3 regions of the Virgibacillus dakarensis genome follow, and region 3 is predicted to be linked to each of the others. Evidence: predicted binding sites of a transcription regulator. Region 3 holds the regulator's gene; each other region holds the start of a gene.
What was found. The regulator CtsR, encoded in region 3, represses protease genes until heat stress. The targets are predictions, from matches to a motif close to ATGGTCAATAAAGGTCAAACA.

Region 1 (10,332 bases), 1.9 Mb from region 3:
TGTCGCTCCCCTTACCCCGAGAGATTCTTCAGTGCTGCTCTTCCAAGTTCTTGACACCTTCCATGGTCTTCTCCTTCCTTTGCCAGGATCGACTTCTCCTTGTCCACGTGTGGGTCTGCTGACGAGGCGGCAGGATTCACTTTTATGTTACGACCTGTTAGGTTGCTCGCACTACTGAGTGTGCTTTGTCACAAGGCTTCAACCTTAGGATTTCTCCACCAGTTACTTGTCAGCTACCAAGCGTCTTGGTACTTACTTGGGTTGGACTTTCACCAACTCGCAATTAACAGCGTGCTGGGCACGCCAAAGGCGCAAGCGCCCGGTTAGCGGCGTATGTGCTGGACTGAGCCGTAGGAGATAAAGGAAACACGACGACCGAAGGGAGTCGATGTTGACTTATCGTACGGAGGTGAAGGAAGCACACTAGCCGCTGGGTGCTGGAGCCGGACGTGGCTTATCCGGTTATTAAGTTATCCACAACCACCAAATTTTATAATTTCCTAGACAACAAAAAAATCCTGCCCCGAAAATCGGGACAGGATCTTCATTCATTCATTTATGCTTGTTTTACGGTAATTTCATCATCAACTACGTCAACATTTACTGCTTTAACTTCATTGTTTTCCAATAACAAATCGGTTAATTGATCTTCAATTTTATCCTGGATAACTCGGCGTAATGGTCGTGCACCAAAACGGCGGTCATAGCCAAGTCGTACTAATTCATGTTTCGCAGCATCTGTAATCGTAATTGCAACTTTATTTTCTTCCATGTTTTGTGTTAATTCATGCAACATCAAATCAACAATCTCGACTAAATTATCTTCACTTAATTCATTAAACGTAATGATCGAGTCAAAACGGTTTAAGAATTCCGGTTTAAAATAAGCACTTAAGTTTTCTAATGTGGAAACCGATTCATGCTCCGTCCGGTTAAAGCCGACATTAATTTCTTTCACACCGGTTCCGGCATTACTTGTCATGATAATAACCGTATCTTTAAAGCTTACCGTCCGGCCATGTGAGTCCGTTAAACGACCGTCTTCCATGATTTGCAGGAACATGTTTTGCACGTCCGGATGTGCTTTTTCAATTTCGTCGAGCAAAATAATCGAATATGGATTGCGACGCACACGCTCGGTTAATTGTCCTGCTTCCTCATGACCAACATAGCCTGGAGGTGAACCGATAATTTTCGATACGGCGTGTTTTTCCATATACTCACTCATGTCCAGACGAATCAAGGCTTCACGTGAACCGAATAATTCCTCAGCCAGTGCTTTCGTTAGCTCGGTTTTACCAACACCGGTTGGACCAACAAACAGGAATGATCCAATTGGACGATATTTTGATTTCAGTCCAGCACGGCTGCGGCGGATAGCTTTAGCAACCTTGTCAACCGCTTGTTCTTGTCCAACAACTTTTTGGGCAAGATTTCCTGCAAGGTTTTTCATTTGCTCTTGTTCATCTTTTTGCAGTTTAGTTACCGGAATACCTGTTTTTTCTTCAATAATTAATTGAATATCTTCCATTCCAACATCAATTACTTGTGCTTCATCCTTCGCTTTTTCCAGCTGTTTCTGCAGTTGAATTTCCTGATAACGAAGATGTGCAGCACGCTCGTAATCTTCTTTTTCCGCGGCTTGTTCTTTCTCCTGAACGATTTCATTCAGTTTCTGTTCAATGGAATCCGAATCTTTTTCCGCGTTGGCCAGATTCAATCGTGAACCGACCTCATCCATTAAGTCAATCGCCTTGTCAGGTAAAAAGCGATCTTGGATATAGCGTTGTGATAATGTGACAAACGCGCGAATAACATCATCAGAGTAACGTACTTCATGAAATTTTTCGTAGCGTTCTTTGATTCCATTTAAAATTTGCACCGCTTCATCGACTGTAGGTTCCTTGACGATAATTGGCTGAAGACGACGTTCAAGTGCAGCGTCTTTTTCAATTTTACGATATTCCTTTAATGTTGTGGCACCAATCAATTGCAGTTCCCCACGTGCTAGTGCTGGTTTTAAGATGTTACCAGCATCCATCTGTGAGCCTTCCGCAGTGCCTGCACCAACTAACAGATGAATTTCATCCACGAAAAGAATAACCTCTTGCCGTGATTGCAATTCTTGTACCAACTGTTTCATACGCTCTTCAAATTGGCCTCTAATACCTGTATTGGCAACCAGCGAAGCAACATCTAGTAAGTAGATTTCTTTGTTCATCAGTTTTGTTGGAACGTTACCCTCGGCTATTTTAACGGCCAAACCTTCCGCAATTGCTGTTTTACCAACACCAGGTTCACCAATTAAGACCGGGTTATTTTTATTTCTTCTATTTAATGTTTCAATAACCCGTTTTATTTCTCCATCACGGCCGATCACCGGATCAATCAATCCAGCACGTGCTGCGCTGGAAACATTTTTGCCTAATTGATCAAGCAAACCATTGCCCCGATTCCCTTGGCGTTGTTCTGTTCTTGTTCCGGCGCCGCCTTGGCCATTTCCTTGGAAAAAGTTCTGGGCAAAAGCATCCTGATTTCCATTAGAACTGGAAAAGAAACCAGTTGGATTCATCATTTGACCTTGTATTTCTTCAAAACATTGATTACATACATGTACCTGCATTTTTTCATTATTTATTTGCATCGAGACGTTAATTGTTGCTGGACGAATACCACATTGTTGACATTTCATCATGTCATTCCTCCTTGTGATTTTCTTTAAAAAGTGTAGGTCAGCTTTTAGATAAGCTGCAGTCAGACTAGTTTAAATAAGCTTTTAACAAGGTTTGACTTTGACTATCTTTGACCTTGTAACCATATTATACTCTGACCTTTTTTGACTTTCAAGTGTTTTAACTGATTTTTTTATGATTTTTTAGGCTGGCGCACAAACATAATTCCTGTAAAATCCGTCATTTACACATGTGTGGCATCTTAAGTCGTCCAGATTTCGTCTTGTTAACTTTTTTGTTTTCACATATAATAAGGGGAACAAAGGCGGGATTCCGGGTGAGCGAATTAAGGACAGAGCGAAGAAGACAACGCAAAAAAACAAAAAGATGGAAGAAAAGAATTCTCCTTATCCTTCTCATCCTATTTATTATTATAGTTGGGGGATTAGGCTATTTATTTTTCCACGCATACAACGCAGCTAAAAATTCATATCAGGATTTAGACCGTCCAGGAGAAAAATCGGCACTACGGGATATGGATGTCACCATTGGCAAGGATCCGATTTCGATTCTGCTAATGGGTGTCGAAACCTATGCTACCGGGGGAGAAAATGGGCGAGCGGATACACAAATCGTAGTAACACTTAATCCACATACAAATACCATGACGATGACTACTATTCCGCGTGACACACAGGTGGATTTGCCTGCTGAAGGGGCAGGGCAATATGCTGGCATTCATAAAATTAATGCGGCCTATACGTATGGTTCCATTACCGGTTATGGTGGAAATAAATTTACCGTCGAGACGGTTGAGCAGTTACTTAATATTCCGATTGACGAATATGTTGCCGTTGATTTTGAAGGATTTCGCGACATTGTCGATGCCCTTGGTGGGGTAACCGTTAATATAAAAGAAGGTTTTTGGGAGAAAAATATTTACAACGATAATAAAAAAATCTATTTCAAAAAAGGGCCTGCAAAGCTGAATGGTGAAGAAGCACTTGCTTTTGTCCGAATGCGAAAACGGGCGGTTAACAATGTATATTCTCGTGATGAACGACAGCGACAATTTATTCAAGCAGCAATTAACGAGGCGGTTTCCGTTGGGACAATCTTTAAACTCGGTGAAATATCCGATATTCTTGGAAAAGATGTCGAAACCAGCCTGACACCAACTGAAATATATGCACTGCAAAAGGTATACTCCTCGATTGATGCGTCGGCTATTAAAACATATACAATCGAAGGATCGGACCAGACGACTAATGGGGGCTCCTATTTTATTCCAACAGATGAAGGGTTAGCAGAAGTAAGCAGGAAATTGAAACAGGAATTGGAATTGCAGGAGTAATCCTGATTTAAACAACCCCAAACGCGATAAAAGCAGTCACGTTTAGGGTTGTTTTATTCGTTTAAACCCATTGCCAGATAAAAATTATTGCATTTTTACCTTTTCTTTTTCTCTTAATTCCACCCGCCTAATTTTTCCAGATGTCGTTTTTGGCAATTCATCAATAAATTCAATAGCCCTTGGATATTTATATGGGGCAGTCAGCTCTTTTACATGATCCTGCAGCTCTTTGACAAGATCTGGATTATTCCCATCTACTCCATCTTTTAGGACAACAAATGCTTTGACTATATTGCCGCGAATCTCATCGGGACTTGCTACAACCGCACATTCCTGAACATAGGCATGTTTGACTAATGCATCCTCCACTTCGAATGGTCCAATTGAATACCCTGAACTAATGATGATGTCATCACTGCGACCTTCAAACCAGAAATAGCCGTCTTCATCTTTGGATGCTTGATCACCTGTCACATAATAATCCCCCCGCTTCGCCATTTTTGTCCGCTCCGAATCCTTATAATATTCCCGGAACAACGCTGGACAATCAAGCTTCACTGCAATATCACCGACTTCCCCGGAGGCCACTGGTTGTCCTTCCTCGTTAATCACATCTACGTCGTTACCTGGTGTTGGTTTCCCCATCGAACCTGGCTTAACCTCCATATCCTTCATCACACCTAATAACAACGTATTTTCAGTCTGACCATAGCCATCGCGTACCGTAACATTAAAATACTTGCGGAACGTATCGATAACTTCACGATTAAGCGGTTCACCAGCGGATACGGCGCTATGGAGTGCTGGAAGCTGGTAATCACTAAGGTTATCGACTTTCGCCATAATCCGATATTCCGTCGGGGTACAGCATAATACGTTAATATCATTGTCCTCAAGCAGGCTTAAATATGTTTTGGCAGCAAATTTTCCGTGATAGACAAAACCGGTTGCCCCAGAGCCCAAAACAGATAAAAACGGACTCCAGATCCATTTCTGCCAGCCAGGACCTGCAGTTGCCCATACTTTGTCCCCATCATTAATACAGAGCCAATTTTCCGATGCTGTTTTTAAATGGGCATAGCCCCAGCCGTGGGTATGTACAACGCCTTTTGGATTACCGGTTGTCCCTGATGTATATGGTAAAAATGCAATATCATCACGTGTTGTTTCTGCCATTTGCAAATCGTCGGACGCCTCATCCTTCAACCGATCCAAAAACAGCCAGCCTGCTGCAGGTTCACCGACAACGAAACGTTTCAATTGCTCGTATTCGTTAATTTCCTCGTATTGCTTAACAAATGGAAAATAGCTGATAACACCACTTACTTCCCCATGGCTAATCCGGTATTGCAAATCATTTGTTTTCAACATTTCCGAGCTTGGGATAATGATAATTCCCGTTTTTAATGCAGCTAAATAAACTTCATATGCTGCAATTAATCTTGGAATCATGACTAACACTTTATCCCCTTTTTTCAAACCATTATTAAGGAAGACGTTTCCAATCCGATTTACGTTTTTCATCAGTTCAGTATAAGTTACCGTTCTCTCATTCCCTGCATCATCCTGCCAAATTAGTGCCTCTCGTTCCGGGTCTGTTGCATAGCGCTCCATTTCCATTACAGTATTATACTCTTTCGGTGCTATTAGATCTTCTCTTTTCATTCTATCAACTCCAATACAAGGTATACTAATAGTATAGCAAAGGTTTCGAAAATTTTAAATACAGAACGTCCGTAAGACCTGCTGCAACAAAAGTTTTTTAGAGCATTAAAAAGCGCAAACACCAGTGATCGGTATTCGCGCTCCTATCTAAAATCCATAAATTGCCTTAGGCAGCATATCTTTTAATACTAAATCGTCAAGACTTTTAAATTGATACCCTTGACTTTTCAATTCCTTAATCAGCTTTGACAAGGCGTCTGCGTTATCAGAGGAAACGGTGTGAAGCAGGATAATGGCTCCGGGATGCATTTGCTTCATAATTTGATCAAATGCGTATTGACCACCTTTCTGGGCTTTCGTATTCCAGTCGGCAAATGCCAACGACCAGAATATATGAATATAACCCAAATCATTTGCCCATTTTAACGATCGTTCATTAAAAACACCTTTTGGCGGGCGCATGTATTTTAATTGTTTCTGATCGGTAATCGCTGCGACTGCCTTTTCTAATTCCTCCAGTTCCATTTTCATCGAATCTTTCGTGAGTATCGTTAAATCCGGGTGATGATAGGAATGGTTGCCAATGATATGCCCTTCATTAGCCATTCGCTTAACAAGATCCGGTTCACTTTTTACATAATGTCCGGTCACAAAAAAAGTTGCTGGAACATCTTCCGCCTTTAACACGTCTAAAATGTCATCCGTATAGCCTTGTTCATAGCCATTATCAAACGTCAAATAAACGACCTTGTCCCCTGAATGGTCAGCGTAATAGGCACCATATTTATCAAGCATATCCCGATACTTGCCAATTTCCGGAACTTTATGGTCGGAATTTTTCTTATATCCCCAACCGAAGCTTTGCGCATGTACTGCCGGGTTCATATAAAAAAAGACAAACAAAGACAATGCCAAGCTTGATACAACCAAGAATAATTTTCGCATAACAACCCACCTGTTTTTTTCTTACTTTTTCCTAAGGGGTTGTTTATTATGCATGAGGGAAAGTGGGTTTGAAAATTATTGAAGGTTTGTTCTGATGCTTGAACATGGATGGGATTGCGCGCTTAGCTCGCATATTGCGCGGCTACGACACAGGATTGCACGGTTGTGTCCTGAGGTTGCACGTTTTGAATATTATGTGTATGAGGGGTTTGCCTTAGGACAGTATTTTTCCTGTTTTGGATAGTATTTTCGATTTCCGGATAGTATTCTACCCAATTTGGATAGTATTTGACCGATTTTGGATAGTATTCTGCTCATTTTGGATAGTATTTTCGATTTCCGATATAGTATTTCTTCCTTTTTATACGGCATTTGACCAATAAGAAAAACCCTGCAAGAGCACTCTCACAGGGGTTGACGATTAATTATTTTAGGTTAAACGTAAAAGAAACGTAATCCTGGATGGGGATCCAGGCACCAATCCCTTGTTTTGTTACATTTTTTACAACAATGGATTTCTTATTACCTTTCAGTTTGATGTATACTTCTCCAAATGTTACTTGACCTTTTTCGCTTACCGCCGGAGCATAAGCTTTTAACGTCCCTATTTTTTCTGTCGGAACAGCGTAGGAGTTATCCTTTTTTGTATTTTGCCCAATTACTGTTTTATAAGATAAAGGCAAATCCGCTTTTTCCTTTGCTTTCAGTAGCATCATTTTTTTAATATCATCCGGTTTGGTAATCTTGTTCGTCAGGGCGCCTTCTACTTCCGTTTGTTGTTTCTGAATATAATTGATTTTTTGGGTGCTGTCACCGCCCATATTGTTCAGCTCATTTTCGTTAATTTGCTGGTATTCCCAGTTGACCGTTGTTTCTGATGATTTGTAGTTGATTGGCCAACGACCCAAGTAAATCATCCCACGATAACCGATTGCAAGAAAAGACGGTTTCACGGTTGTTTCATTTAACATTTTGATGAGATCTGGATTCTCGATCGGAACATCCACTTCGTTAATCAGTCCCTTTGTTGCCTTGCTTGGTTCAACAATCTCCTGATCTTCTGTTGAATTCGGGAATGTATTTTCCTTGGAAATATTCAACGCATGACTTGGTACTTTAAAATCATCCTTTGCTTTTTTCTTGTCCGCCCCAAAACTGTTCACCGGGGATATTAACGTAATGACGAATACGATTAATGCAATCTGCCAAATCTTCCTTCGATTCATGTGTCCCATTCCTTTCTTTTTCTATAGTTTTTTCGGACACATGAATATTATACCTGTTATCTTGAGAAGCGTTCTCCACAATCGACTTTGCGCTTGTCACGATTGACACGCGCACTTTTTGATCGGTTTTCCGTTCGCCTTAACCGTTTCTCGTGCATCTTGATCAATTTCACAGTCCTCTCGATTGAACTCAAATCTCTAAAACCCCCTCCAGAGATAACACTTGGACAGGGTTTTTTATGTTTTTACCTACTTAACTCAACAATCTCCAGACTTTCTTCGATTTTAATACTGTCCTCTACTGAACGAATCATTGAACAATTTTTTCTGGATAATGCCAGGTTTCGCTCTAACTTTTCCGGATTCAAACGATGTCCTTTTATCGTGTATTTTAATGTAATCCTCTCAATACGATTAGCTTCCTTGGCATTTCGCTCTACATCTGCATGAATAATCAAATCGTCATAATCGGTACGCTGCTTATCCAGGATTTTTCGAAAAACAGAGCCGCTGCATCCGGCAATTGATGCAACCATTAATTGAAATGGCCGGAATCCGAACTCCTCATTTCCCGAAACCGATAACGTACCATAGTCAAACTCAGTCCGCATTCCATTATCTTTTAAATAAAATTCCACTGCCAGTCACTCCGATCATTTATGGTATCGTACTAATTCTTATTCTATATTATTTTTCATTATTATTCATGCACAGTGATTGACCATTCTTCGAAAAACGATTACATTTATGGAATGGAAAAGGAGGAGAGGGATGAAATGGCATCAGCAAAAGTCAGATTCTGGATTTTAATTTCACTTGTCACTATCTCCGGGTTTTCCCAGGGGATGCTGTTACCGTTACTAGCAATTATATTAGAACAGCATGGTGTGCCTTCATCGGTAAACGGTCTACACGCAACAGGTCTTTATATCGGCGTCCTGCTCGCGTCTCCTTTCATGGAAAAACCGGTGCGCAAATTTGGTTTTAAACCGATTATTGTTGTTGGCGGATTGCTTGTATTTATCTCCTTAGCACTGTTTCCTGTCTGGGAAGCATTATGGCTTTGGTTTATCCTTAGGGTCACCATTGGCATCGGTGATAATATGCTGCATTTCGGTACACAAACATGGATCACCACTACATCTGCAAAGGAATCCAGAGGGAAAAATATCGCATTGTACGGCCTTGCATTCGGACTTGGTTTTACACTTGGTCCGTTAATGACCAGACTTCTTTCCATTAATGAAGCATTGCCATTTTTCTTGTCGGCATTATTCAGTGCCATCGTCTGGTCCGGGATGTTTTTTGTCCGAAATAAATGGCCTGAAGATGATATAAGTACGCAAAATACGACGAGTTCATTAACTCGTTTTATCCAAACTGGAAAAATTGCCTGGGTGGCACTGTTACCTGCATTTGGTTATGGTTTTTTGGAGGCAACCTTACACGGTATTTTCCCGATTTACGGATTACGAATCAGCCACGATGTTGATATGCTCGCACTTATTATACCTTGTTTTGCCGCTGGAAGTATTATTACACAGCTGCCTTTAGGAGTGTTAAGTGATCGGGTTGGCAGGCGTAAAATTCTGTTATCTGTTGTGACCGCTGGTGTGATCTGCTTCCTTATTGCAGCACTATGGGAAACATCTCTTGTTGCCCTGTTTCTTATGTTTACGTTAGCTGGCATGTTCGTTGGCTCGCTCTTTTCCCTAGGGATTTCCTATATGACCGATCTTTTGCCAGGGTCCCTTTTACCCGCAGGAAATCTGCTAATTGGGATTGCTTTTAGTATCGGCAGCATCAGCGGACCCTATCTCGGCGGTTTATTTTTGCAAATTTTTCCTGGTGTGTCATTTTTTTATGTCATTGTTGTGATGCTGGTCATTGTATTAGTGGCTTTGTATGTGAAGAAAGATGGTGCAGTGCAGGAAAATGTCAGCGGTAGATGATAATTTGTCACATAAAAGCTCGTCTATTTTTTTCACCAAAGCATACATTGTTTCAGAGGTGAAAAAATTGAGAGAAGCAACGACAGATAAATTACACATCTTCATTGTCATGTTCTTTGTTAGTTTAATCATGAGTATTCAATCGCCTATTTTCACCCCTTATGCTGCGAAGATAGGTGCATCAAGTGTTTTGATCGGGATAATGCTTAGTGTCGCATCATTGGCCAATTTAACGGGAAATTTGATTGCCGGACCATTGGTGGATCGATTTGGCAAAAAACTGTTCATTATGCTTCCACTATTTGTATCAGGGACTTTGTTTATCGCCCATGCGCTTGTCTCCGACGCCGCCAGTTTGCTAATTTTGCGTACACTAAATGGATTTTCATTAGCATTTTTAATTCCTGCTGCTTTAGCTTTGCTATCAGGATACGCAGCGAACAGTCAGCAACAGGGGAAAAATATGGCGGTAAATGGAATTCTCGGTACAATTGCGAGTATAATTGCACCATTGATTG
Region 2 (10,332 bases), 1.4 Mb from region 3:
TGAGGGTAATCCTTTGCTCATCAAAGCTTTCCAATAGTTTTAATGACTGCCCTCGGAAAGGAATTTATCATGTCCAAAGAAAAGAATTATTCCCTTATAGGTTTTCTGGGTTTGCTTTTACTTATATACGGCGAGATGTTTCCAACATTTATCACAAACTGGTCATTATACATCATCGATAATTTAAACAACAGTATTATGTTACTTGATAGTGGACAGCTTCTAGTGACGGCATTCGCGTATATTGCAAAATACGTGCTTATTTCCTTTTTTATTTATTTTGGAGCAATGCTTTTTGCCCTCGCCCTTTCCAGAGATTTGAAATCGATCACATTTTCTTTAGGCTTTATCGGTTTAACAATGGCAGCAATGATCCTGTTTAATCAAGTTTACAATGAGCATTTTTCCTATCTTGGCCATATCGTAACGGTTGGAGCTATCTCACTGCTCCAGCTTTACATACCGAAGCAAAAGTACTTTTATTTTATTTTTTCGCTTATCCTGTTTTTCATTTTAATGGCAAGTAGTTGGTTGCAGCTTATTCCAGGACTTTCACATCTCGGGTTCGGTACAAACGATATTGCGGTCAGCATTAAAATTGCCGACAGCTATTTCACCGAAAATAAATTATTCAATACACTAGCAACGATCTTTTTTACAGCTTTCCTCACTATTGCGGTCATTTTAAGCTTATTAGTCCATTTGGTAAATAAACAAGTTTACACCTTGAAAAAATATCAGCAACAGGAGGAAGAGTTAAAGGAAACACGGATCGCCCTTATCGAATCAAGTGTCTATCAGGAAATAAATACATTGGTGCACGATCTGAAAACACCACTGGTAACGGTGGAAGGATTAACCTCATTAATCCAGTTAAAAATGCAGCCACTGGAAAATGACGATTTGCAGGAATATTTTAATCGGATGGATAAATCACTGCTGAAAATGAAGGACATGATTGCAGAAATTTTATCTGAAAATATCAAACAGGAAATTTCCATTCAGGAATTATTGGAATATGTAACAAGTCATCTCGATTTAAATGAACAACAAATTGATCTCGGCATTGACATCGAGGAAAATTTACCACCAATTTATATAAACAAAATACGTTTTTCCCGGGCAATCTCCAATATTTTAGAAAATGCGATTACTTCTTTTGCTGGAAAAGCAGGATATATCCACATCTATGTCAAAAGAATAGATAACGGTATTTTACTTCGTGTTCAGGATAATGGTCCAGGCATCAAAACATCCCATTTAAGAAATATATGGGAGGACGGCTTCAGCACAAAGAATTCTTCCGGTATCGGACTATCTTTCGTTAAAAAAGTAGTAGAAAATCATCATGGAAGCATCTCAGTGAACAGCATCCCCGGAAGCCATACGCAAATGAATATTATGCTGCCCATCCAAAAAGAAGGTGAACAAAGAAATGAGCACAACCATTCTTATCGTTGATGATAATGAAGCTATTCGTTTTACATTAAAAGAAATTTGCAAGTTTGCTGAATGGAAGGTATTAGAAGCAGCGACAGGTAAACAAGCGGCGGAATTATTTGCAAAAATGGACCCGGATCTGGTATTGCTGGATTATCATATGCCCGATTGGGATGGAGTTAAAACAACAAAAGAAATACGAAAGCTCAATCAGACAGTTCCGATTATCATTTTAACAGTTGACGAACGGCAGGAGATCGCCAACACATTTCTGAATGCCGGGGCAACTGATTTTGCGTTAAAACCAATTAAAGCTCCAGACCTGTTATCACGAATCCGGATTAATTTAAAAATCGGCAGGCTAATAGGGGGTAAAGACAATGTGTTTGTTGATAAAGGGATAAACCAGGCAACTTTAATGTCCATTAAAAATTATTTGTTCCAGCAAGAAAGACCTTTGACCATCAATCAGATTCAAAACGAATTGCCTGTTGCATATCAAACGGTGCACCGCTACCTTAACTACCTGGAGGGAAAAGGTGAAGTTGAAGTGATATCCCAATACGGTAAAAAAGGCCGACCAAAAAATACATACAAACTTATATGATGGAATATAGTTTATATTCCATAAAAGAGGGTATGATGGAAAGTGTATTCTTTCGGTCATGTCGGGCAATTGTACAAACTATACATAGAACGCCAATGCCACTTTTTTTGTCGATCGTTTTTGTTTGACCTTTTTTGACCTATTAGGTTATGATAAAACTATCCAAACCAATGGATTAATTTGAATGAATCAAGGAGGATTTACACATGAATTTAATACCAACAGTTATTGAACAAACTAACCGCGGAGAACGTGCATATGATATTTACTCGCGCTTACTTAAAGACCGCATTATCATGTTAGGCAGTGCTATCGATGATAATGTGGCAAATTCGATCGTTGCCCAATTGCTTTTCCTTGAAGCAGAGGATCCCGATAAAGACATCTCGATTTATATTAACTCACCAGGTGGCTCAATCACAGCTGGAATGGCTATTTACGATACCATGCAATTCATTAAGCCTGACGTATCAACTATTTGTACCGGAATGGCTGCATCAATGGGTGCCTTCTTATTAACAGCCGGCGAAATTGGCAAGCGCTATGCGTTACCAAATAGTGAGGTCATGATCCATCAGCCACTTGGCGGTACACAAGGGCAAGCAACAGATATTGAGATTCACACAAGACGTATTCTTGAAATGCGGGAAAAAATCAACCAAATCCTTGCTGAACGAAGCGGCCAGCCGCTGGAAGTAATTCAACGTGATACCGAACGCGATAATTTCATGACCGCAGCTAGAGCCAAAGAATACGGTTTAATTGATAAGGTTATGGAGAAAAAAACGGATAAATAATAGATTAATCCCCTGAACTGCTAGTGGTCAGGGGATTTTCTGTTACTTGGATAGAAACTATCGGTAATACAATACCAGGTTCCATTGATTGTCTACTTCATTGGACTCTTGTCAGACCTTTGTTGCTGTTACAAAAGAAACCAAATGATTAATGGCAACCTCCTCATCAGCACCCTCAGCAATTAACGTAATGGTTTCTCCAGTTCCAACGGCTAAGCTCATTAATCCCATAATACTTTTTGCATTAATCCGCTTCCCACCTTTTTCCAAAAACAAATGCGAGCCATAACGATTTGCCTCTTGTACAAATAGAGCCGCCGGTCTTGCCTGCAATCCTGTCTCAAGCCCCACCGTCACAGACCTTTCAACCAATCTCATCATCCTCCCTGTTTTGTAAACGCTATCATTATCCTTACAACCCATATTCGGCACCTGAAAGATAAACTTTCTCCTATTTTTCAGGTGCATTTTTTAAAATTAATATCTCTATTTTGTTAATTCCTTAATAGTAGACTTTCTTCTTTGTTTTTCCTTTATATTCGACATTTCATTTTCGCAATCCCCCATATCTCACTTAAACTACTGTATTTTCTGCTTGTTTCGACACGTATATTGTCATATCATAACCCGCAAGTTCAAGGATTCGTTTACATTCTTCATTGATGTTATCTGGAAGAAAGCGAAGTGTCTCTCCATTTTGCTGGATATATATGATTTTTATTTTTTTGAGCTCTTTCAATAACACTTGACCTGTCGGATTAAATAACTTTCTATTTCCAGCTAAATTTAGAGGCTTCTCCTCCTGTTTCATTTTTTCTCGAACACGATTTTCAAGAATGCCATATACGAGAAGCGCCATCACAAAAACAATTCCTAATGCTGCCACGCGGCTAGGTTTTTTTAGGAAAAACCCATCTATCATTTGAGGACTTTTTAAAACACGAAAACGCGTTTCCGCAGCTTCTTGCCCTTTATAGGTTTGAAGGATCTCTAAGTCTGTCATCTCTTGACGATCACATTTGTCCGTGATAAGGATGAACGTACTTAATTTACGTTTCTTTTCCTCAACTGCCTCCTCTATTTCCTCCAGACATTGGAGATGAGGACGATATACCGTGATGACGTTGGGAACCTCATTCTTTTTTGGACGTCCCCGTTTCTTTCGTTTTTCCGTTTGTTCTTCCGGTTCCATCTTAAATGAATACTGGAAATAATGACTTGCATTTTCTTTTTCAAACTTCTCCAAAGCTTCCTTGGCATCTGATTCACAATGATACACGGTACTTTCAAATGTATCTATTGCCTTTTCGAGTTTTATACGTTCCTTTCCCAGTTTACGCAGGAAAGTTTTTTCCTTTTGTTCATTGAGCTTGTCCGAATAGACGACAACAAAGCGATACATAAAACCATCCAGTTTTTCTGTAAATGACTGGAGTTTATAGGAAGCAGCTTTCTTTTGTGGCTTTATCTGACCGATTTCTTCCCATCTATCTTTTTTCCATGCTTTTTCTTTTAATTCAGAACTCAAGCTGAATGTTTCGGGAAGCCGGGAAATGAAGTGGAGATTCCCCCGTATTTCTCGTAGGTTATCTAGGGTTATCAGGGCGGAATCTGCCTGATAAATCAGTTGCCCCCATTCTTCCTCCGACAGTAAGTTACGAAGCTTTTGAATGAATGTAAAATTCCACGTTTTATCATCCGTATTTCCGTTTTCAACCGTAGCTAAGATTGGAATACGTTCTGGTGTGACACTCATACCGAGTACAATTTGTTTTAAATCCGGCCGATGTTGTTTACTGAATCCATGCGTGATTTCCAAATCCTCCGCTGCTTCTTCTGACTTCGGTACTTTTTCCTTTGTGTTGTATTCGCCGTACAAAGAGTAGGAAGTCGTATCATTATGCAGCCTCCCAAGAGGCAGGCCTAGTTGATGGCAAGCTGAAATGGCCAACGTTGAATATACCTTCCACGGGTTGACTTCATACAAGGCATCCAGTGCACGACCAAGTGCGTATTCATTTATATGTGAAGCTTCTACATCAGAACCAAACAACATCTCCACATCTTGTTCTTCAAAATATTGCTCAACATGATACAGCGGTTCTCGATCCGAAAGAATATTAATAACCAGTGCTTTTAAGCGAGCACCAGGTGATAGTTTGCAGCGACTTTCATCCCATTCGATTTGTTCGTTAAGAAGGTCCTCAAAACCTATCTCATCGCAAATCGCAGAAATCAACTGGGATGGTCCTGTAGAGAGCATCATAACCCGATCTTTTGGCTTCATCCTATTTCCCTCCCTTTTTCTTCTTTCCTATACGTTTCGAGAAAGACGGGAAAAAACCTTTAAAAAATACATTATCTTTATTTATTCACCTGCCGAATGTGGGTTACAAAAACCCTCCTCCTTTAAAAGAAGGAGAGTTTATAAAAAAAGGAAACCTTCATCCATGTGTCCGCTTAAAGAATCGGTTCTGCTCAACCTGTAAGCACGACGGACAACTAAATTTTCAACTAGTATACCATGGAATGTATCCAAAATGAATGTTTGCTCAACTTTCGGCAAATTTTCCGCCACGACGAATCTGCTCCGCATACTGATCAATCTTTTTTAAGCGATGATTGACACCGGACTTGGAAATTTTTCCGGTTGTTACGAGCTCTCCCAATTCCTTTAAGGAAACATCCTGGTTTTGAACACGTAAAACGGCGATTTCCCGAAGTTTTTCCGGTAGTACATCCAATCCAACTGTCTCCTCGATAAGCTTAATATTTTCAATTTGCCGAAATGCAGCACCAATTGTTTTATTTAAATTAGCTGTCTCACAATTTACCAATCGATTGACAGAATTACGCATATCGCGCACAATCCGGACATCCTCAAACTTGAATAAGGCATTATGGGCACCGATTAAATTTAAAAACTCGGTAATCTTCTCTGCTTCTTTAATATACGTAATATAGCCTTTTTTTCGTTTCAGTTTACGGGCTTTAAGATGAAAGCTGTTTAACAGATCACACAATGCATCGTTATGCTCCTGATAAAAATTAAAAATTTCCAGATGATAGGAAGATGTTTCCGGATTATTAACCGAACCTCCTGCTAAAAAAGCACCACGTAAATATGCTCGCTTACAACATATTTTTTCTGTAAACTGGTCGGAAATTGTCCGAACAAAAGTATAAGGTTCTATTAGGATGTCAAGATCCGCCAATAGTTCACGGACATTCGCTTTCAACCTGACAATGTAAACATTATTCTTTTTCAGTTTCATTTTTTTCCTGACAAGCAGTTCAACAGGCAGCGAATAGGAGGATTTAATTAATGTATAAATACGACGGGCAATTGCGGCATTTTCCGTCTGTACATCAAGCATATAAACCTGTTTCGACAGTGAGATGGCACCGTTCATGCGAATTAATGCGGCGAGTTCAGCTGTTTTACAGCATTCATCCACCTCAATCGACGTTAATTCTTTTTTTATCTCTGATGCAAAGGACACCTTAACACCTCCCTGCCCTAAAAGTGCTGCTTATCAATCAATAATCGAATAAAGCAGTTTTGCAATTTTATGTGTATCATGCCTGAGGGTTACTTGTGAATGATTGATAATATCCCCTTCAATAATTTGCAGGTTCATGGCAAGCAATTGATCCGTATCATAGATGACAGGATCGGCATTCTCCTCTGCATAAATACTGCGGACAGACTTTTTGATCGGTTCATTGTGGACAATAATGGCGTCCACACATCCCTCTCCAATATGATCATGGATGGCTTTTACATGATCACTGGCGGTAAATCCAGTAGTCTCTCCTGCTTGCGTCATGACATTGCAAACATAGACGACCTTAGCTTCTGCTTCCTGGATCGCCACATCAATTTGCGGGATAATCAGATTCGGCATAATACTCGTGTACAAGCTTCCAGGTGAAATCACGATTAAATCCGCCTGCTCAATTGCCTTAACCGCATTAGGTAATGGTTTAACAGGCTGCGGTTTTAAAAATACCCGCTCAATCTTTTTATTTGCAAGCGTAATGGAGGATTCTCCAGACACAATAGAGCCATCCGTCATTTTCGCATGCAGTGACATATTTTCATTTGATATCGGATAGATTTTTCCCTTTACATTAAGTACCCGGCAGATTTCTTTAATACCGGTATAAAAATCCCCGGTTATAGAAGTCATCGCCGCGAGTAACAGGTTCCCCATCGAATGACCGGATAACCCGTTTCCATTGGCAAAGCGATGCTGAAATAAATCAAGCAGCATTGGCTCAGCATCAGATAAAGCAGCAATTACATTACGGATATCTCCTGGTGCGGGAATCGCCATTTCAGAACGCAATCTTCCCGTACTTCCTCCATCATCTGCGACCGTCACAAGTGCGGTAAGATGAATCGGCAAATCCTTCAACCCGCGCAAAAGAACCGGCATTCCGGTTCCACCACCGATTACGACAACATTTGGCTGTTTTTTGCTGCTCATACGTGATGCCCCTTACGTTTATCGATATCCCGGTGCGTAATGTGCGTAATATAGCCGGATGATAATTGCTTTGCAAAGTGTTCGGCCAAAGCGACAGACCGATGCTGACCGCCCGTACAGCCGATCGCCACAACAAGCTGTGACTTGCCTTCTTTTTTGTATTGCGGCAGCATAAATTGCAGTAAATCAAGTACTTTTTCAATAAACTTTCTTGTTTCCGACCATTTAAATACATATGACGAAACTTCCTGATTCAGCCCAGTTAATGGCTGTAAGTGGGAAACATAATGCGGATTTGGCAAAAATCGGACATCAAACATGAGATCCGCATCAATTGGCACACCATATTTAAAACCAAATGAAACCATATGAACAGAGAATATTTCCTGTTTCTCCTCTGTGTATGCCTTGAGAATTTTTTCACGTAACTCCCGTGGCTTTAAATTCGTTGTATCAATAACGCGCTGAGCTCTTCCCCTTAACTCATCCAAAATCTTTCGTTCCTGTTTAATACCATTGAGCGGAAGTCCTCCGACAGCAAGCGGGTGGGAACGCCGTGTTTCCTTATACCTTGTAACAAGTTCTTCGTCTTTTGCATCAAGAAAAATAATATGTTCTTCAAGCCAATCTTCTTCCCCTAAAATATCGAGGGCTTCAAACAATGAATCAAAGAATTCACGGCCGCGCAGATCCATGACTAAAGCAACGCGCTGAATATTATTTGTTGCATCCCGCATTAATTCCAAAAACTTCGGTAAAAGGGCTGGGGGCAAGTTATCTACACAATAATACCCTAAATCTTCAAAGCTCTGTACGACAACTGTTTTTCCCGCACCGGACATTCCGGTAATGATGACCAATTTTGTTTCTTGTTCGGTATTGCTCACTGTGCATCCCCCTCATATGATGTGACGGAAACGAACGGATCCAGCCGCATATCAAGCAGCTCGTACTCTGTCGTGTAATGGAATGAACCATATAACATGTCATTTGATTGAAGCACATGTTTAAATATCAAGCGATCACCTTCCGCCATTGGCAGCATACAAACACGATTAACAGGAACCCATTCAAGCTCCCCCTCTTTACAATGCTTCGTTAATTCACCAGTATACTGGCGGCAAATAAAGGTAAACATCATCCATTCCTGAATAAATGTCTCCTGTTCAAAGATATTAAATGTAAATACACCGGCTAATTGCGGATCCATTAAGGTTAACGCTGTTTCTTCGTTATATTCCCTTGTTACGGATTCTTTAATGGATTCACCTTGTTCCATCTTCCCGCCAGGAATCGCATACCAGCCGCGTCTCGGTTTTTTTAAGACTAATACATGGTCATTATTTATTAATATGCAGTTTGTAACTCGTTGCATATACATTACACCTCTTTCTGCAGAGGAAATCATTTTACAATGTACGTTGAAAAATTCCAGATTAGCAAGCAATATTGTCATTTACTGCTTACAATAAGGTGATTTTTGAACGTAAAACCGTTATTACTATTATACAAGAAACCTTTCGTAAGCAACAAGAAATTGATCGGCAGAACTGATCGACAAAATCGAACAAACCCCTTAAGCAAAAAAATACACAGGCGGCAAGCGCCTGTGCAAAAACTAATTTATCTATTAAAAGGGGGTCAATTAGTTATTTATATTGTACCCCAAAAATGTTTCGAGCGTGTTACAACAGCGTTAAAATGCAATTACTTCCAATATTTTTTTAAGACTGTGCTGTTTTTAGTTCTTCCAGCAAATTTTCAATATAACCCTGTGCAGATTGTGCGGCGATACTGCCATCACCGGTTGCTGTTACAATTTGTCGAAGTTCTTTTTCACGAATATCTCCAGCAGCAAAAATGCCTGGTACACTCGTTTCCATGTTTTCATTAGTTGGGATATAACCATCTTCGTTCGTAATGCCAAGTGACTTAAATGGTTCGCTTAATGGCACCATTCCAATATAGATGAATACACCATCAGCAGGAAATTCGCTTTTCTCCCGATTGACTTTATTGCTTAACGAAACACTGCTTACTTTGCCATCAGGTCCATTGATCGTGTCCACGACCGTATCCCAGATAAAATCAATCTTATCATTGTCAAAAGCACGCTGTTGAATAATTTTCTGTGCCCTTAGTTCATCACGGCGGTGAATAATCGTTACCTTATTCGCAAAACGGGTTAAATAGATTCCTTCTTCAACGGCAGAATCCCCGCCTCCGATTACGGCAAGATCTTTCCCTTTAAAAAATGCTCCATCACAAACGGCACAGTAGGAAACACCGCGACCGCCTAATTCCTCTTCACCTGGAACACCCAATTTCTTGTACTGTGCACCTGTTGTAATAATGAGTGCGCGCGTTTTATACTCATGTTTGCCAGCTTTAATCAGTTTATAATCACCATGATCTTTTACCTCTTTAATATCACCGTAAGCATATTCCGCACCAAATTTCTTGGCATGCTCGAACATTTTATTCGATAAATCCGGTCCCAAAATATTTTCAAACCCAGGATAGTTTTCTACATCTTCCGTGTTAGCCATTTGACCGCCTGGAATTCCTCGTTCAATCATTAGTGTATCCAAATCAGCACGCGACGCATAAACAGCTGCTGTCATCCCGGCAGGTCCAGCACCGGCAATAATCACGTCATACATACGTTCCTCGGACATGTAATTCAGCCCCTTTATCTATTTTTATTAAGCCAACCTAATGGTATAAGAATCGGTTACTTTCGTCTATTATTCTGCTCAAGTTAATGCTTCCAAAGCCCTTCTTCCTTTGCAAGCTTTGGATGTCTCCCGCAGCCCTCTTTCCATAAGGCTAACGCACTTGACAGGGCGCCTGCCTGATACAGGGAAACACTATACCAGCGATAATATGACGGATGATTTTTGACGATACCTTTGAGAAGTGCACGAAAACGTTTATTTGCTTCCTGAAAATCCCCTGTTCTGGCCAATGTTACCGCTATCCGCAGCTTTTGCTG
Region 3 (10,332 bases):
ACGAAAGGTGCAACGACTTGGGCACTGTCTCAACGAGAGACCCGGTGAAATTATACGATGCGTGAAGATGCGCATTACCCGCGACAGGACGGAAAGACCCCGTGGAGCTTTACTGTAGCCTGATATTGCATGTTGGTACAGCTTGTACAGGATAGGTGGGAGCCTTAGAACCCGGAGCGCCAGCTTCGGTGGAGGCACCCGTGGGATACCACCCTGGCTGTACGGACATTCTAACCCAGGACCGTCATCCGGTTCGGAGACAGTGTCAGGCGGGCAGTTTGACTGGGGCGGTCGCCTCCTAAAAGGTAACGGAGGCGCCCAAAGGTTCCCTCAGAATGGTTGGAAATCATTCGTAGCGTGTAAAGGCAGAAGGGAGCTTGACTGCGAGACCTACAAGTCGAGCAGGGACGAAAGTCGGGCTTAGTGATCCGGTGGTTCCGCATGGAAGGGCCATCGCTCAACGGATAAAAGCTACCCCGGGGATAACAGGCTTATCTCCCCCAAGAGTTCACATCGACGGGGAGGTTTGGCACCTCGATGTCGGCTCATCGCATCCTGGGGCTGTAGTCGGTCCCAAGGGTTGGGCTGTTCGCCCATTAAAGCGGTACGCGAGCTGGGTTCAGAACGTCGTGAGACAGTTCGGTCCCTATCCGTCGTGGGCGCTGGAAGTTTGAGAGGAGCTGTCCTTAGTACGAGAGGACCGGGATGGACACACCGCTGGTGTACCAGTTGTTCCGCCAGGAGCATAGCTGGGTAGCTACGTGTGGCAAGGATAAGTGCTGAAAGCATCTAAGCATGAAGCCACCCTCAAGATGAGACTTCCCACTTCCAGAGGTCAGAGTTCAGAAGCCAGAAGTCAGAGAAAAAGCTTTGGCTGGGAAGGTTCAGGATGAATGAATCCGACCTCCGGTTTCTGACATCTGACCTCTGGAAGGTAAGATCCCTCAGAGACGATGAGGTAGATAGGTTCGAGGTGGAAGCGTGGTGACACGTGGAGCTGACGGATACTAATCGATCGAGGACTTAACTATAACCATCTAATCTGATTTCGTTGCTTGTGGATCTCTTATTTAGTTTCCAAGGTATAAAATATATGAAAAAGGACTTGCATTTTTCTAGAGAAGTGCATATAATATATCTTGTCCTTGATTTTAACCCATAAGGAAGTTCTGTTAAGCATATTGTGATCACGGAACACCCTATATGTCTGGTAGCAATAGCGGAGAGGTCACACCTGTTCCCATGCCGAACACAGTAGTTAAGCTCTCCAGCGCCGATGGTAGTTGGGGCTTTGCCCCTGCAAGAGTAGGACGCCGCCAGGCTAGAGAAAATAGCTGTAATGCAATTAGTGCATTACAGCTATTTTGTTTTGACAAAGGTATTTACAATTGCTCTTTATCTATTTGGAATATAGTAGCACTTCATCATGAAGATTATGCTAATTGATTTTTGCTAACTAAGAGTAAATCACACAGGATTTTCTCAACAAATAAGCCAAATTGCTGACTAGGAATGTTAAGCTAGCGGGAGTAGTATTTAATCATTCTATTTAATATTTGCACTTATTTTTTTCTGTAAAAATCCCTTTCATTAGTGTTTCGAAGGATAGCTCTGCAACGAACAGTTTAAAAAATTCATGTTTTGAAGTAAACTGTAAATAAGGTATGTGTTTTTTAGAATCAATTGAAGGTAGTGATCGCCGTGGCCCTTTTTCGTGTATACAAGCCTCAGCCACCCTTGTCAGCTTTTATACATATTTTTTGGTTATACAAAGGCTACCACCCGTCCCATGAAATGGAGCGTGTCCTACCGGATGGCTCTATGGAATTGGTTATTAATCTTGAAGATGACTTGATTAAGGTATACGATCAAGAGAATCATGACCGGTTCAAAAGTTTTCGTGGGAGCCTGATCTCCGGCCCGCATTCAGACTTTGCTGTTATCGACACAGCATGTCAAGCATCAACAATTGGGGTTCATTTTAAGCCTGGTGGTGCATTTCCATTTTTTAAATTGCCAGTTAATGAATTGCGCAATGAGCACGTGTCGTTGGATACACTTTGGGGGGCAAAAGCGACGGATATACGAGAACAATTACTTGAGGCAGAAACGCCGGTTGCCAAATTTAGAATTCTTGAACACTGCTTAGTGGAGATGATAACTAAAGACTCGGTACACCATCCCGCAGTTGTATTCGCACTAAAGAAATTTCAGGCTTTCCCTCATCAGCGGAAAATTGCTGATGTGACTGAACAAATCAGTTTGAGTTCACGGCGATTTATTCAGGTATTCAAGGAAGAAGTCGGATTGACACCTAAACAATTCACCCGTATTCAACGCTTTCAGAATGTGCTTCGGCTCATCAAAGGTGAAAAGCAAGTCGATTGGACAGATATTGCTTTTAACTGCGGTTATTATGACCAGGCACATTTTATCCGCGATTTCCAATCTTTTTCCGGTCTTAGTCCAACAACATACCATTCGCATCAAGGTAAACAACAAAATCATGTTCCGCTTGGTTAATGTTAATAGGGTCATTTTTTTACAATACAACGCCTTCCAACCTGACTTAGAATATATTTGATGCAATAGTTCCAGTAATACTTTTGGAATGAACGCATCTAAATTAACTATATTGGAGGAATGTTTCATGACACCTGACACAAAGGCCATTCCTAAAGGTCATCATGCTGTGACACCATACATGATTACCAAGGGGGCAGTCGATGCCATTACGTTTTACAAAAAGGCGTTCGGAGCCACTGAATTAATGCGTCTAACTGACGACAGTGGAAAGGTTCGGCATGCAGAGATCAAGATTGGAGATTCACCAATCATGATCGTTGACGAGTTTCCGGAATACCCTATTATGCAGAGCCCGCAGTCTCTTGGAGGAGCTACGATGCATATATTTCTTTATGTTGAGGACGTGGATGCAATTTTTGCCCAAGCTATTGATGCAGGCGCAAAGGAACTAGAGCCTGTGGAAGAACATTCTGAAGGTGATCGACGCGGAGGAATAATGGATCCTTTTGGACACATTTGGTGGATTGCGACACATGTAAAGGACGTACCACTTGAGGAACTGTAGCAACCTGATTCTGTTGTTGGTTTCTCCCTTCAAGGCCCAGCGACTTCCGCAATCGGGTGCTTTTCTGTAAAAGAAAGGCACCTATTTACATATTCGGATAGGTTTTGTGGAATAGGACCCATGTTGAAATTGATATTTTTTAATTATATGGCACGATTGTTAAAAAGTAGAACAATTTGGTCATAATTCCACACCTTTTCCGATTACCCACTAATAAAAAGTAATGTGAAACCTGAATAAATATAAAAGCAATTCTCCGTACACCTACGAGGAATTAAAGGTAAAGGATACGTTCGGAACATTTTTTAAGGTTGAAGGCCGCATTCTATTGCGACTTAACATGTAAAAGTGTTATGGAATATAGAAAAACGATGTTAGCCCTATAAAATGATTCAATCAAACACAGCGGCCTTATCGGGATTACGTAAAAATTCAAAAAGCATTTTTAGTTGATGTTCGGTATTTCTGCCGGTGGATAATGTCGGCAGATCGTGTTCCGGAAAAAAATTAATGTCCTTTGTTTCAATTCCAGTTTTAGCATTACCGCCGACTATCTTACACCGTATAAATAACTTATAATAGTGATATGGCTGTGGTGGATGGGCATGGTGATTCATGTCCAGAATCGCGAGTAACCTAGTTGCAGTCACATCAAAACCAGCTTCCTCTTTTATTTCCTTTACAGCATTTTCTGATGCAGATAGACCTATATCACAAAATCCACCGGGTAGTGACCATTTATCATCAATTTTTTCTTTTACCATCAAAATTCGGTCCTCTTTAAATACTACTCCACGCACATCTACTTTAGGTGTCTGATATCCTGTTTCATTGGAGAAAAGGTTCATTACCTTTTGAAAGTTGAGTTCTGTGTATTCTGCCATAATTTCGGCACTTATCTCATGTAATTCCAGATATCGCTCCACATCAAATTTATCTTTTGAAAAGGCTAATCCTGACTGAGAAAGGGCTTGTATCCGCTGTGCCCATTTGAGCCATTTATAACTCAACTTTACCCACCTGCTTCCCAATAGCGTTTTTCGCAAATTCCTTTTTAAAAAGATAAGAAACCAACATGGCTCCGCATTCGCGCAGCCACCGTCTATGATGAAAAAGAATTTCTAGCCTGGATAGGAGGTATATCACATTCATTTATTGCCAATACAGTTTAATAACAATACAACAAGGCCGAAAATACTCTGGTGGATCCTGAAAGGGGATACCCTGTATAAGAAACGGGTTGTGACAGTATAGAAGTACCATCTATTGTGACTAGAACACGTATACAAAAGTTTTTCAATAATACTACTGTCATTTGTATTGTTATATTGGTAATGTGGTCATCCTCCATTAACTATAATATAAAGGAGACCCTAACCAAAATTGCTAAATTTGTTCAAAGAAAGGACATAGTATTTTATCTTTAGATCACAAATAAAGCCCGTAGATAATTTAACCCCTTCAAAAAATTGAATGATGAAGGGTCTAGCTTTGTATTGGCTTTTCTCGATAAGTGTTTTCATACAAAAGTATATAAATTTAGGCTCTATTCTGATCTCGGCAGGGTAAGCCACGTCCGGCTCCAGTGCCCAGCGACTAGTGGACTTCCCTCACCTCCGTACGATAAGTCAACATCGGTTCGCTTTTAGCTCACCGTGTTTCCTTTATCTCCTACGGCTCAGTCCAGTCCATACGTCGCTAAACGGGCGCTTGCGCCTTTGGCGTGCCCAGCACGCTGTTAATTGCGAGTTGGTGAAAGTCCAACCCAAGTAAGTACCAAGACGCTTGGTAGCTGACAAGTGACTGGTGGAGAAATCCTAAGGTTGAAGCCTTGTGACAAAGCACACTCAGTAGTGCGAGCAACCTAACAGGTCGTAACATAAAAGTGAATCCTGCCGCCTCGTCAGCAGACCCACACGTGGACAAGGAGAAGTCGATCCTGGCAAAGGAAGGAGAAGACCATGGAAGGTGTCAAGAACTTGGAAGAGCAGCACTGAAGAATCTCTCGGGGTAAGGGGAGCGACATGTTAGGAAAGTAATTAACGGAACTGGGGATACCCTCCTCGGTCACTCTACGGAGTAAAACAGAAACCTATAAGCCGATGGTGAAGTGGTGGAAGGGCTGAGAGGGAGTCGGAGGGGGTCATAGTACCGATGATGACGATGACAACACAACATTGTCTAGGGAAGGACGGCATAAGCCAATACCCTACTTCGTTCACAAGTTTGAAAGGAGGTACGAGTAAGTGAATGCCGGAAAACTGGCTAACTACACCAATGGAAAAGCTCAACGACTCCGATCAACTTTATATCTTTGTGCCAAGGAAAGTCCTACGAGACGATTTCACGCACTATATGATAAGATCTATCGTCCTGATATACTGGCGGAAGCATGGAAAAGAGTCAAATCCAAGAATGGAAGTGGTGGAATCGACAGGCAAACAATCGATGAGATTGTATATGACTATGGGGAAAGGGAATTCTTAAATGAGTTATACCTTGAACTAAAGGAAAATCAATTCCGTCCAAATCCAGTCAGAAGAACCTATATTTCAAAAGGAAATGGGAAAACAAGACCACTGGGAATCCCAACCATTAAGGACAGAGTGGCACAGATGGCAACAAAACTGGTACTAGAACCCATATTCGAAACAGATTTTCAAGATTGCTCGTATGGATTCAGACCAAAACGCAATGCCCATCAAGCCATAGCGAAAATCAAGAAAGCCAGTAAGAAGTCTGCTTGGGTGGTAGATGCCGATATTAAAGGGTATTTTGATAACATCAACCAAGATAAACTGATGAGGCTAGTGAAAATGAGAATTAGCGATAGAAGAGTACTAAAACTCATTCGCAAATGGTTGCGAGCAGGAATCATGGAAGATGGCCATTTTCGTGATTCTGTAACCGGGGTTCCGCAGGGTGGTGTGATCTCGCCACTATTATCGAACATCTATCTAAATGTATTGGACTCACTCTGGAATAAGAAGTTTGCACACCTGGGGCAAATTGTTCGCTATGCAGACGACTTTGTTATTATGTGCTCTACGAAGCAACAAGCGTTGGAAAGTATTCAGGTATTAAGAGGTATCATGAAGAAACTGAACCTTACACTTAGTCCTGAGAAATCAAGGCTTGTCAATATATGGGATAATACAGATGGATTTGACTTCTTGGGACTTCATCACAGAAAATTCCCTATTCTTATTAAAGGCGGTTACAAAATACATGTGATGTCGCACATACCGAGTAAAAAGGCAATGAAGAAAATGCGAGAGAAGATCAAGGAATATGTGGGAAAGAACAATAAATTGTCCCTAGACATAGAAGATCTCATAATAGGGCTGAATCGAAAGCTGCAAGGGTTTAAGAACTACTATCTTACTTCCCCGATAGCTAAGAAATGGCTTAATCGTATCGACTGGTATGTACTTGAACGACTTACAATATTTTGGAACAGGAAACGAAATAAACGCCACAAACACAGTAAAATGGGCGAGGTAATAGAAATGACCAAATATAAATTAGTGAAATTGGCGAGTTAGACAAGTACGTAATGCCAAAGAAAGAAGAACGTCGGAAAGCCGTATGAGGGAAAACCTCATGTACGGTTTGATGAGGGGGAACAGGAAGAGGAATTGCCCTCAAGTCTGGCTTAGTAAGGTGGAAAACCCTGAAACCCGAGGACAAGAAGGCAATATCTAACTCCTGTTTTCTACTCTACTTCGTTCCATCTATATTGTAATTCGATAATACTGATAAAAATCCTTTTCCAATCTTATATTTTTTCTGGAACAATCATATATTTGTAAGCAATGTATGTTTGGAACTGGTGCGTTAACTGTCTATTTTACGAATTTTCCTGTAAAATAAAAGGTCCATCAACAAATTTTAAGGAGGTGCATGCTTATGACAGACTATTTTGACCAGATATTTGGGGACCATTTTCTTTTAATCATGCTGCGTGTTTTTGTTGCCTTGGTATTATCCGGGGTCATTGGCTTTGAACGGGAGCTTAAAAATCACTCAGCAGGCTTTCGCACTCATATATTGGTTGGAATCGGTTCCTGTTTAATGATGTTATTATCATTATATGGATTTGAAGCATACATAGATCGTTACGATAATATCCGTTTTGATCCGACGCGTATCCCTTCCTATGTTATTAGCGGTATTGGTTTTCTTGGAGCTGGAACAATCATTGTTTATGGAGGAACGGTTCGCGGACTAACAACAGCTGCTTCCATTTGGGCAGTAGCAGGTCTTGGGCTGGTTATCGGGATAGGTATGTATGGAACAGCTGTTTTTACAACACTCGTAATTTTGCTTAGTTTAATTTTCCTGAATAACTTTGAAAGGCTATTTCGAAAAGGACGTTCCTCTTCTTTGATTGAAATTGTAGCATTGCCCGATTTGCAAATAAGCAATATTGTATCCATTTTGGAATCGTATCATATAACCATTAAAAAAGTAGAAATTGTCCAAGTCGAAAATAATTTAAGAAGTATTTTTATTAAAGTGAATAAAGATACGGAATTAGATAAAATTTCTTTGTTTGAGGAAATGTCCAGGGTAGAGTTTGTAAAAAATATTAGCGAGAGAAGCTAACGAATAAAGCAAAACATCATTCAGTGGTGGTTTTCGACGCACAGGACGTGACGGTTTTCGCCTGCCCTTCCTCCTCCACCTTTACGTTTTGGTACTCATGCTAAAGGTGGAGGTATTGCAGACCGTTATACGTGATAAAATTTCCGGGATAGTGTGTTTTGATTCTGCTGACATTGTCTAAAATAAATAAGAACAATGTGTTTGCATCTCTGCCAATTTGTCGTATAATAAAAATAAAGTCAAAGATAGTCAAAGTCAAATGCAATAGACATTGGTTCGCATTGAAGGAGAAGGAGGCTTCGCTTATGAGCAACATCTCGGACGTGATTGAGCAATACTTAAAACAAATACTCAAGCAGGCTCAACAGGATGCGATTGAAATTAAGCGCAGTGAAATAGCCGATCAATTCCAATGTGTTCCATCACAAATAAATTATGTGATTAACACAAGATTTACGATTGAAAAGGGGTATATCGTAGAGAGTAAGCGTGGCGGCGGCGGGTATATTCGGATAATGCGTGTGAAACATCAGGAAAAATCTGAACTGATTGATGAAATCATTCAGCTGATTAATCCAACTGTAACGCAACAGGCTGCTCTTGATGTTTTGGATCGGCTATTAGAGGAAAAATTAATTACGGAACGAGAAGCAAAAATCATGTTAAGTGCAATTGGAAGAAATACGTTAGCATTTCAATTGCCGCTTCGTGATGAAGTTCGTGCACGTGTGTTAACAGCAATGCTGACAACATTAAAGTACTTAAACAAATAAAACGTCTCGTGCGTTGGGAGGGGAAATAGATGGAGTGTCAGGAATGTCAAAAACGGCCTGCAACGTTACACTTTACTCAGGTTGTCAACGGAAATAAAATAGAAGTCCATGTGTGTGAAGTTTGCGCCAAGGAAAAAGGATATATGACGTATCCTGAGGAAGGCTATTCATTTCATAATCTGTTAACCGGCTTATTTAATTTTGAACCATCACCAATGAGCAGTCACAGTAATTCTGCATTTACTCAACCAAAAGAATTGCAATGTCCGCAATGCGGAATGACATTTGCTGAATTTAAACGGGTTGGAAAATTTGGCTGTGCATCATGCTATCATACATTTTCTGAGCGATTGGATCCAATCCTGCGCCGGGTTCATAGTGGAAATACCAAACATTTTGGAAAAATCCCCAAACGTCAGGGTGGCGATTTACATGCTAAAAAACAGCTGGAAGATTATAAAGTACAGCTAAAGGCATTGATCGACAAAGAGGAGTTTGAAGAAGCGGCGGAAGTTCGGGATAAAATTAAAGATTTGGAAAAAGAAATGCGGGGTGACCAGTCATGACCTTAGAACACTTCGTCAATAATGCAATAAGTCCTTGGATGCATGATGAAGGGCCTGACAATGATATTGTGCTGAGCAGCCGAATTCGATTGGCACGTAATTTTGCAAAGGTTTCTTTTCCGCTTGCAGCAGAACAGGAAGAGCTTGAGGAAATTCTGCAATTTTTTAAGACAGAATATGCTCATCAGACATTTCAAGAGTATCAGGATTTGGAATTCATCTCAATACCAGAGCTGACACCGACAGAAAAGCGTGTTTTAGTTGAAAAACATCTCATTAGCCCGCATCTGGCAAAACATGCACAAACAGCAGCGGCAGTAATTTCAAAAAACGAGCAGGTCTCCGTCATGATCAATGAGGAGGATCATATTCGTATCCAGCTATATTTTCCTGGACTTCAACTGGATAAGGCCTTGGAAAAAGGGTTTGAATTTGATGATTGGCTGGAAGAAAAAATTAATTATGCGTTTGATGAATCAAGAGGCTATTTGACAAGCTGTCCAACAAACGTAGGAACAGGAATGCGAGCTTCGGTCATGATGCACTTACCGTCATTAACCATTACGAGGCAGATTAACCGGATGATCCCGGCAATTAATCAGCTTGGGCTTGTTGTCCGGGGGATTTACGGTGAGGGTAGTGAAGCGTTAGGTAACATTTTTCAAATTTCCAATCAGATAACACTTGGTAAGTCTGAGCAGGATATTGTCGGAGATTTGCAAGGTGTTGTTAAACAATTGATTGAGCAGGAACGAAATGCAAGAGCCCGATTAATGGAACAATCAGGAAAACGGCTCGAGGATCGGATTTATCGTTCGTATGGTGTTTTGAAATATAGCCGGATTATGGAATCAAAAGAAGCAGCAGGCTGTTTATCAAATGTCCGATTGGGAATTGATTTAGGCTTAATCAAAAATGTTTCCAGAAATATTCTGAACGAGCTAATAATCCTTACACAGCCAGGGTTCCTTCAACAATATGCAAAGAAGAATTTGACTGCTGACGAACGGGATGTACTGCGGGCATCACTTATTCGAGAACGCTTAAAATTGGAAAAATAATAGTGGGAGGAAACTTGCTTATGATGTTTGGACGTTTTACAGAACGAGCGCAAAAGGTTTTGGCGCTATCACAGGAGGAAGCGGTCAGACTTGGCCACAACAATATTGGAACAGAGCATATTTTATTAGGCCTCGTTCGCGAAGGCGATGGAATTGCAGCAAAGGCATTGCAATCATTAGGTCTTGAAGTTGAAAAAATTCAGCAGGAGGTAGAGCAGCTCATCGGGGTAGGG

Region 1: the regulator CtsR is predicted to act here: its motif matches at 2,824-2,844, upstream of CZ382_RS23145 (ATP-dependent Clp protease ATP-binding subunit).
Region 2: the regulator CtsR is predicted to act here: its motif matches at 2,169-2,189, upstream of clpP (ATP-dependent Clp endopeptidase proteolytic subunit ClpP).

The regions. Positions count from the first base shown of each region.
Region 1 covers NZ_LT732554.1:2,818,468-2,828,799, reverse strand. The annotation lists gene CZ382_RS23145 (ATP-dependent Clp protease ATP-binding subunit) at 557-2,692, opposite strand; gene CZ382_RS23140 (LCP family protein) at 3,010-4,026, shown strand; gene mbcS (acyl-CoA synthetase MbcS) at 4,111-5,691, opposite strand; gene pdaA (delta-lactam-biosynthetic de-N-acetylase) at 5,839-6,636, opposite strand; gene CZ382_RS23125 (YfkD famly protein) at 7,062-7,862, opposite strand; gene CZ382_RS23120 (OsmC family protein) at 8,108-8,500, opposite strand; gene CZ382_RS23115 (MFS transporter) at 8,639-9,814, shown strand; gene CZ382_RS23110 (MFS transporter) at 9,798-10,332, shown strand, end outside.
Region 2 covers NZ_LT732554.1:2,294,568-2,304,899, reverse strand. The annotation lists gene CZ382_RS20530 (sensor histidine kinase) at 70-1,461, shown strand; gene CZ382_RS20525 (response regulator) at 1,436-2,047, shown strand; gene clpP (ATP-dependent Clp endopeptidase proteolytic subunit ClpP) at 2,254-2,844, shown strand; gene CZ382_RS20515 (HPr family phosphocarrier protein) at 2,956-3,216, opposite strand; gene CZ382_RS20510 (IS1634 family transposase) at 3,419-5,131, opposite strand; gene whiA (DNA-binding protein WhiA) at 5,397-6,347, opposite strand; gene CZ382_RS20500 (gluconeogenesis factor YvcK family protein) at 6,381-7,337, opposite strand; gene rapZ (RNase adapter RapZ) at 7,334-8,224, opposite strand; gene CZ382_RS20490 (NUDIX hydrolase) at 8,221-8,712, opposite strand; gene trxB (thioredoxin-disulfide reductase) at 9,062-10,015, opposite strand; gene CZ382_RS20480 (tetratricopeptide repeat protein) at 10,099-10,332, opposite strand, start outside.
Region 3 covers NZ_LT732554.1:870,758-881,089, forward strand. The annotation lists rRNA gene CZ382_RS13860 (23S ribosomal RNA) at 1-1,031, shown strand, start outside; rRNA gene rrf (5S ribosomal RNA) at 1,207-1,322, shown strand; gene CZ382_RS13870 (DUF6597 domain-containing transcriptional factor) at 1,702-2,523, shown strand; gene CZ382_RS13875 (VOC family protein) at 2,651-3,091, shown strand; gene CZ382_RS13880 (NUDIX hydrolase) at 3,484-4,101, opposite strand; gene ltrA (group II intron reverse transcriptase/maturase) at 5,338-6,636, shown strand; gene CZ382_RS13895 (MgtC/SapB family protein) at 7,001-7,699, shown strand; gene CZ382_RS13900 (CtsR family transcriptional regulator) at 8,005-8,472, shown strand; gene CZ382_RS13905 (UvrB/UvrC motif-containing protein) at 8,502-9,038, shown strand; gene CZ382_RS13910 (protein arginine kinase) at 9,035-10,099, shown strand; gene clpC (ATP-dependent protease ATP-binding subunit ClpC) at 10,120-10,332, shown strand, end outside.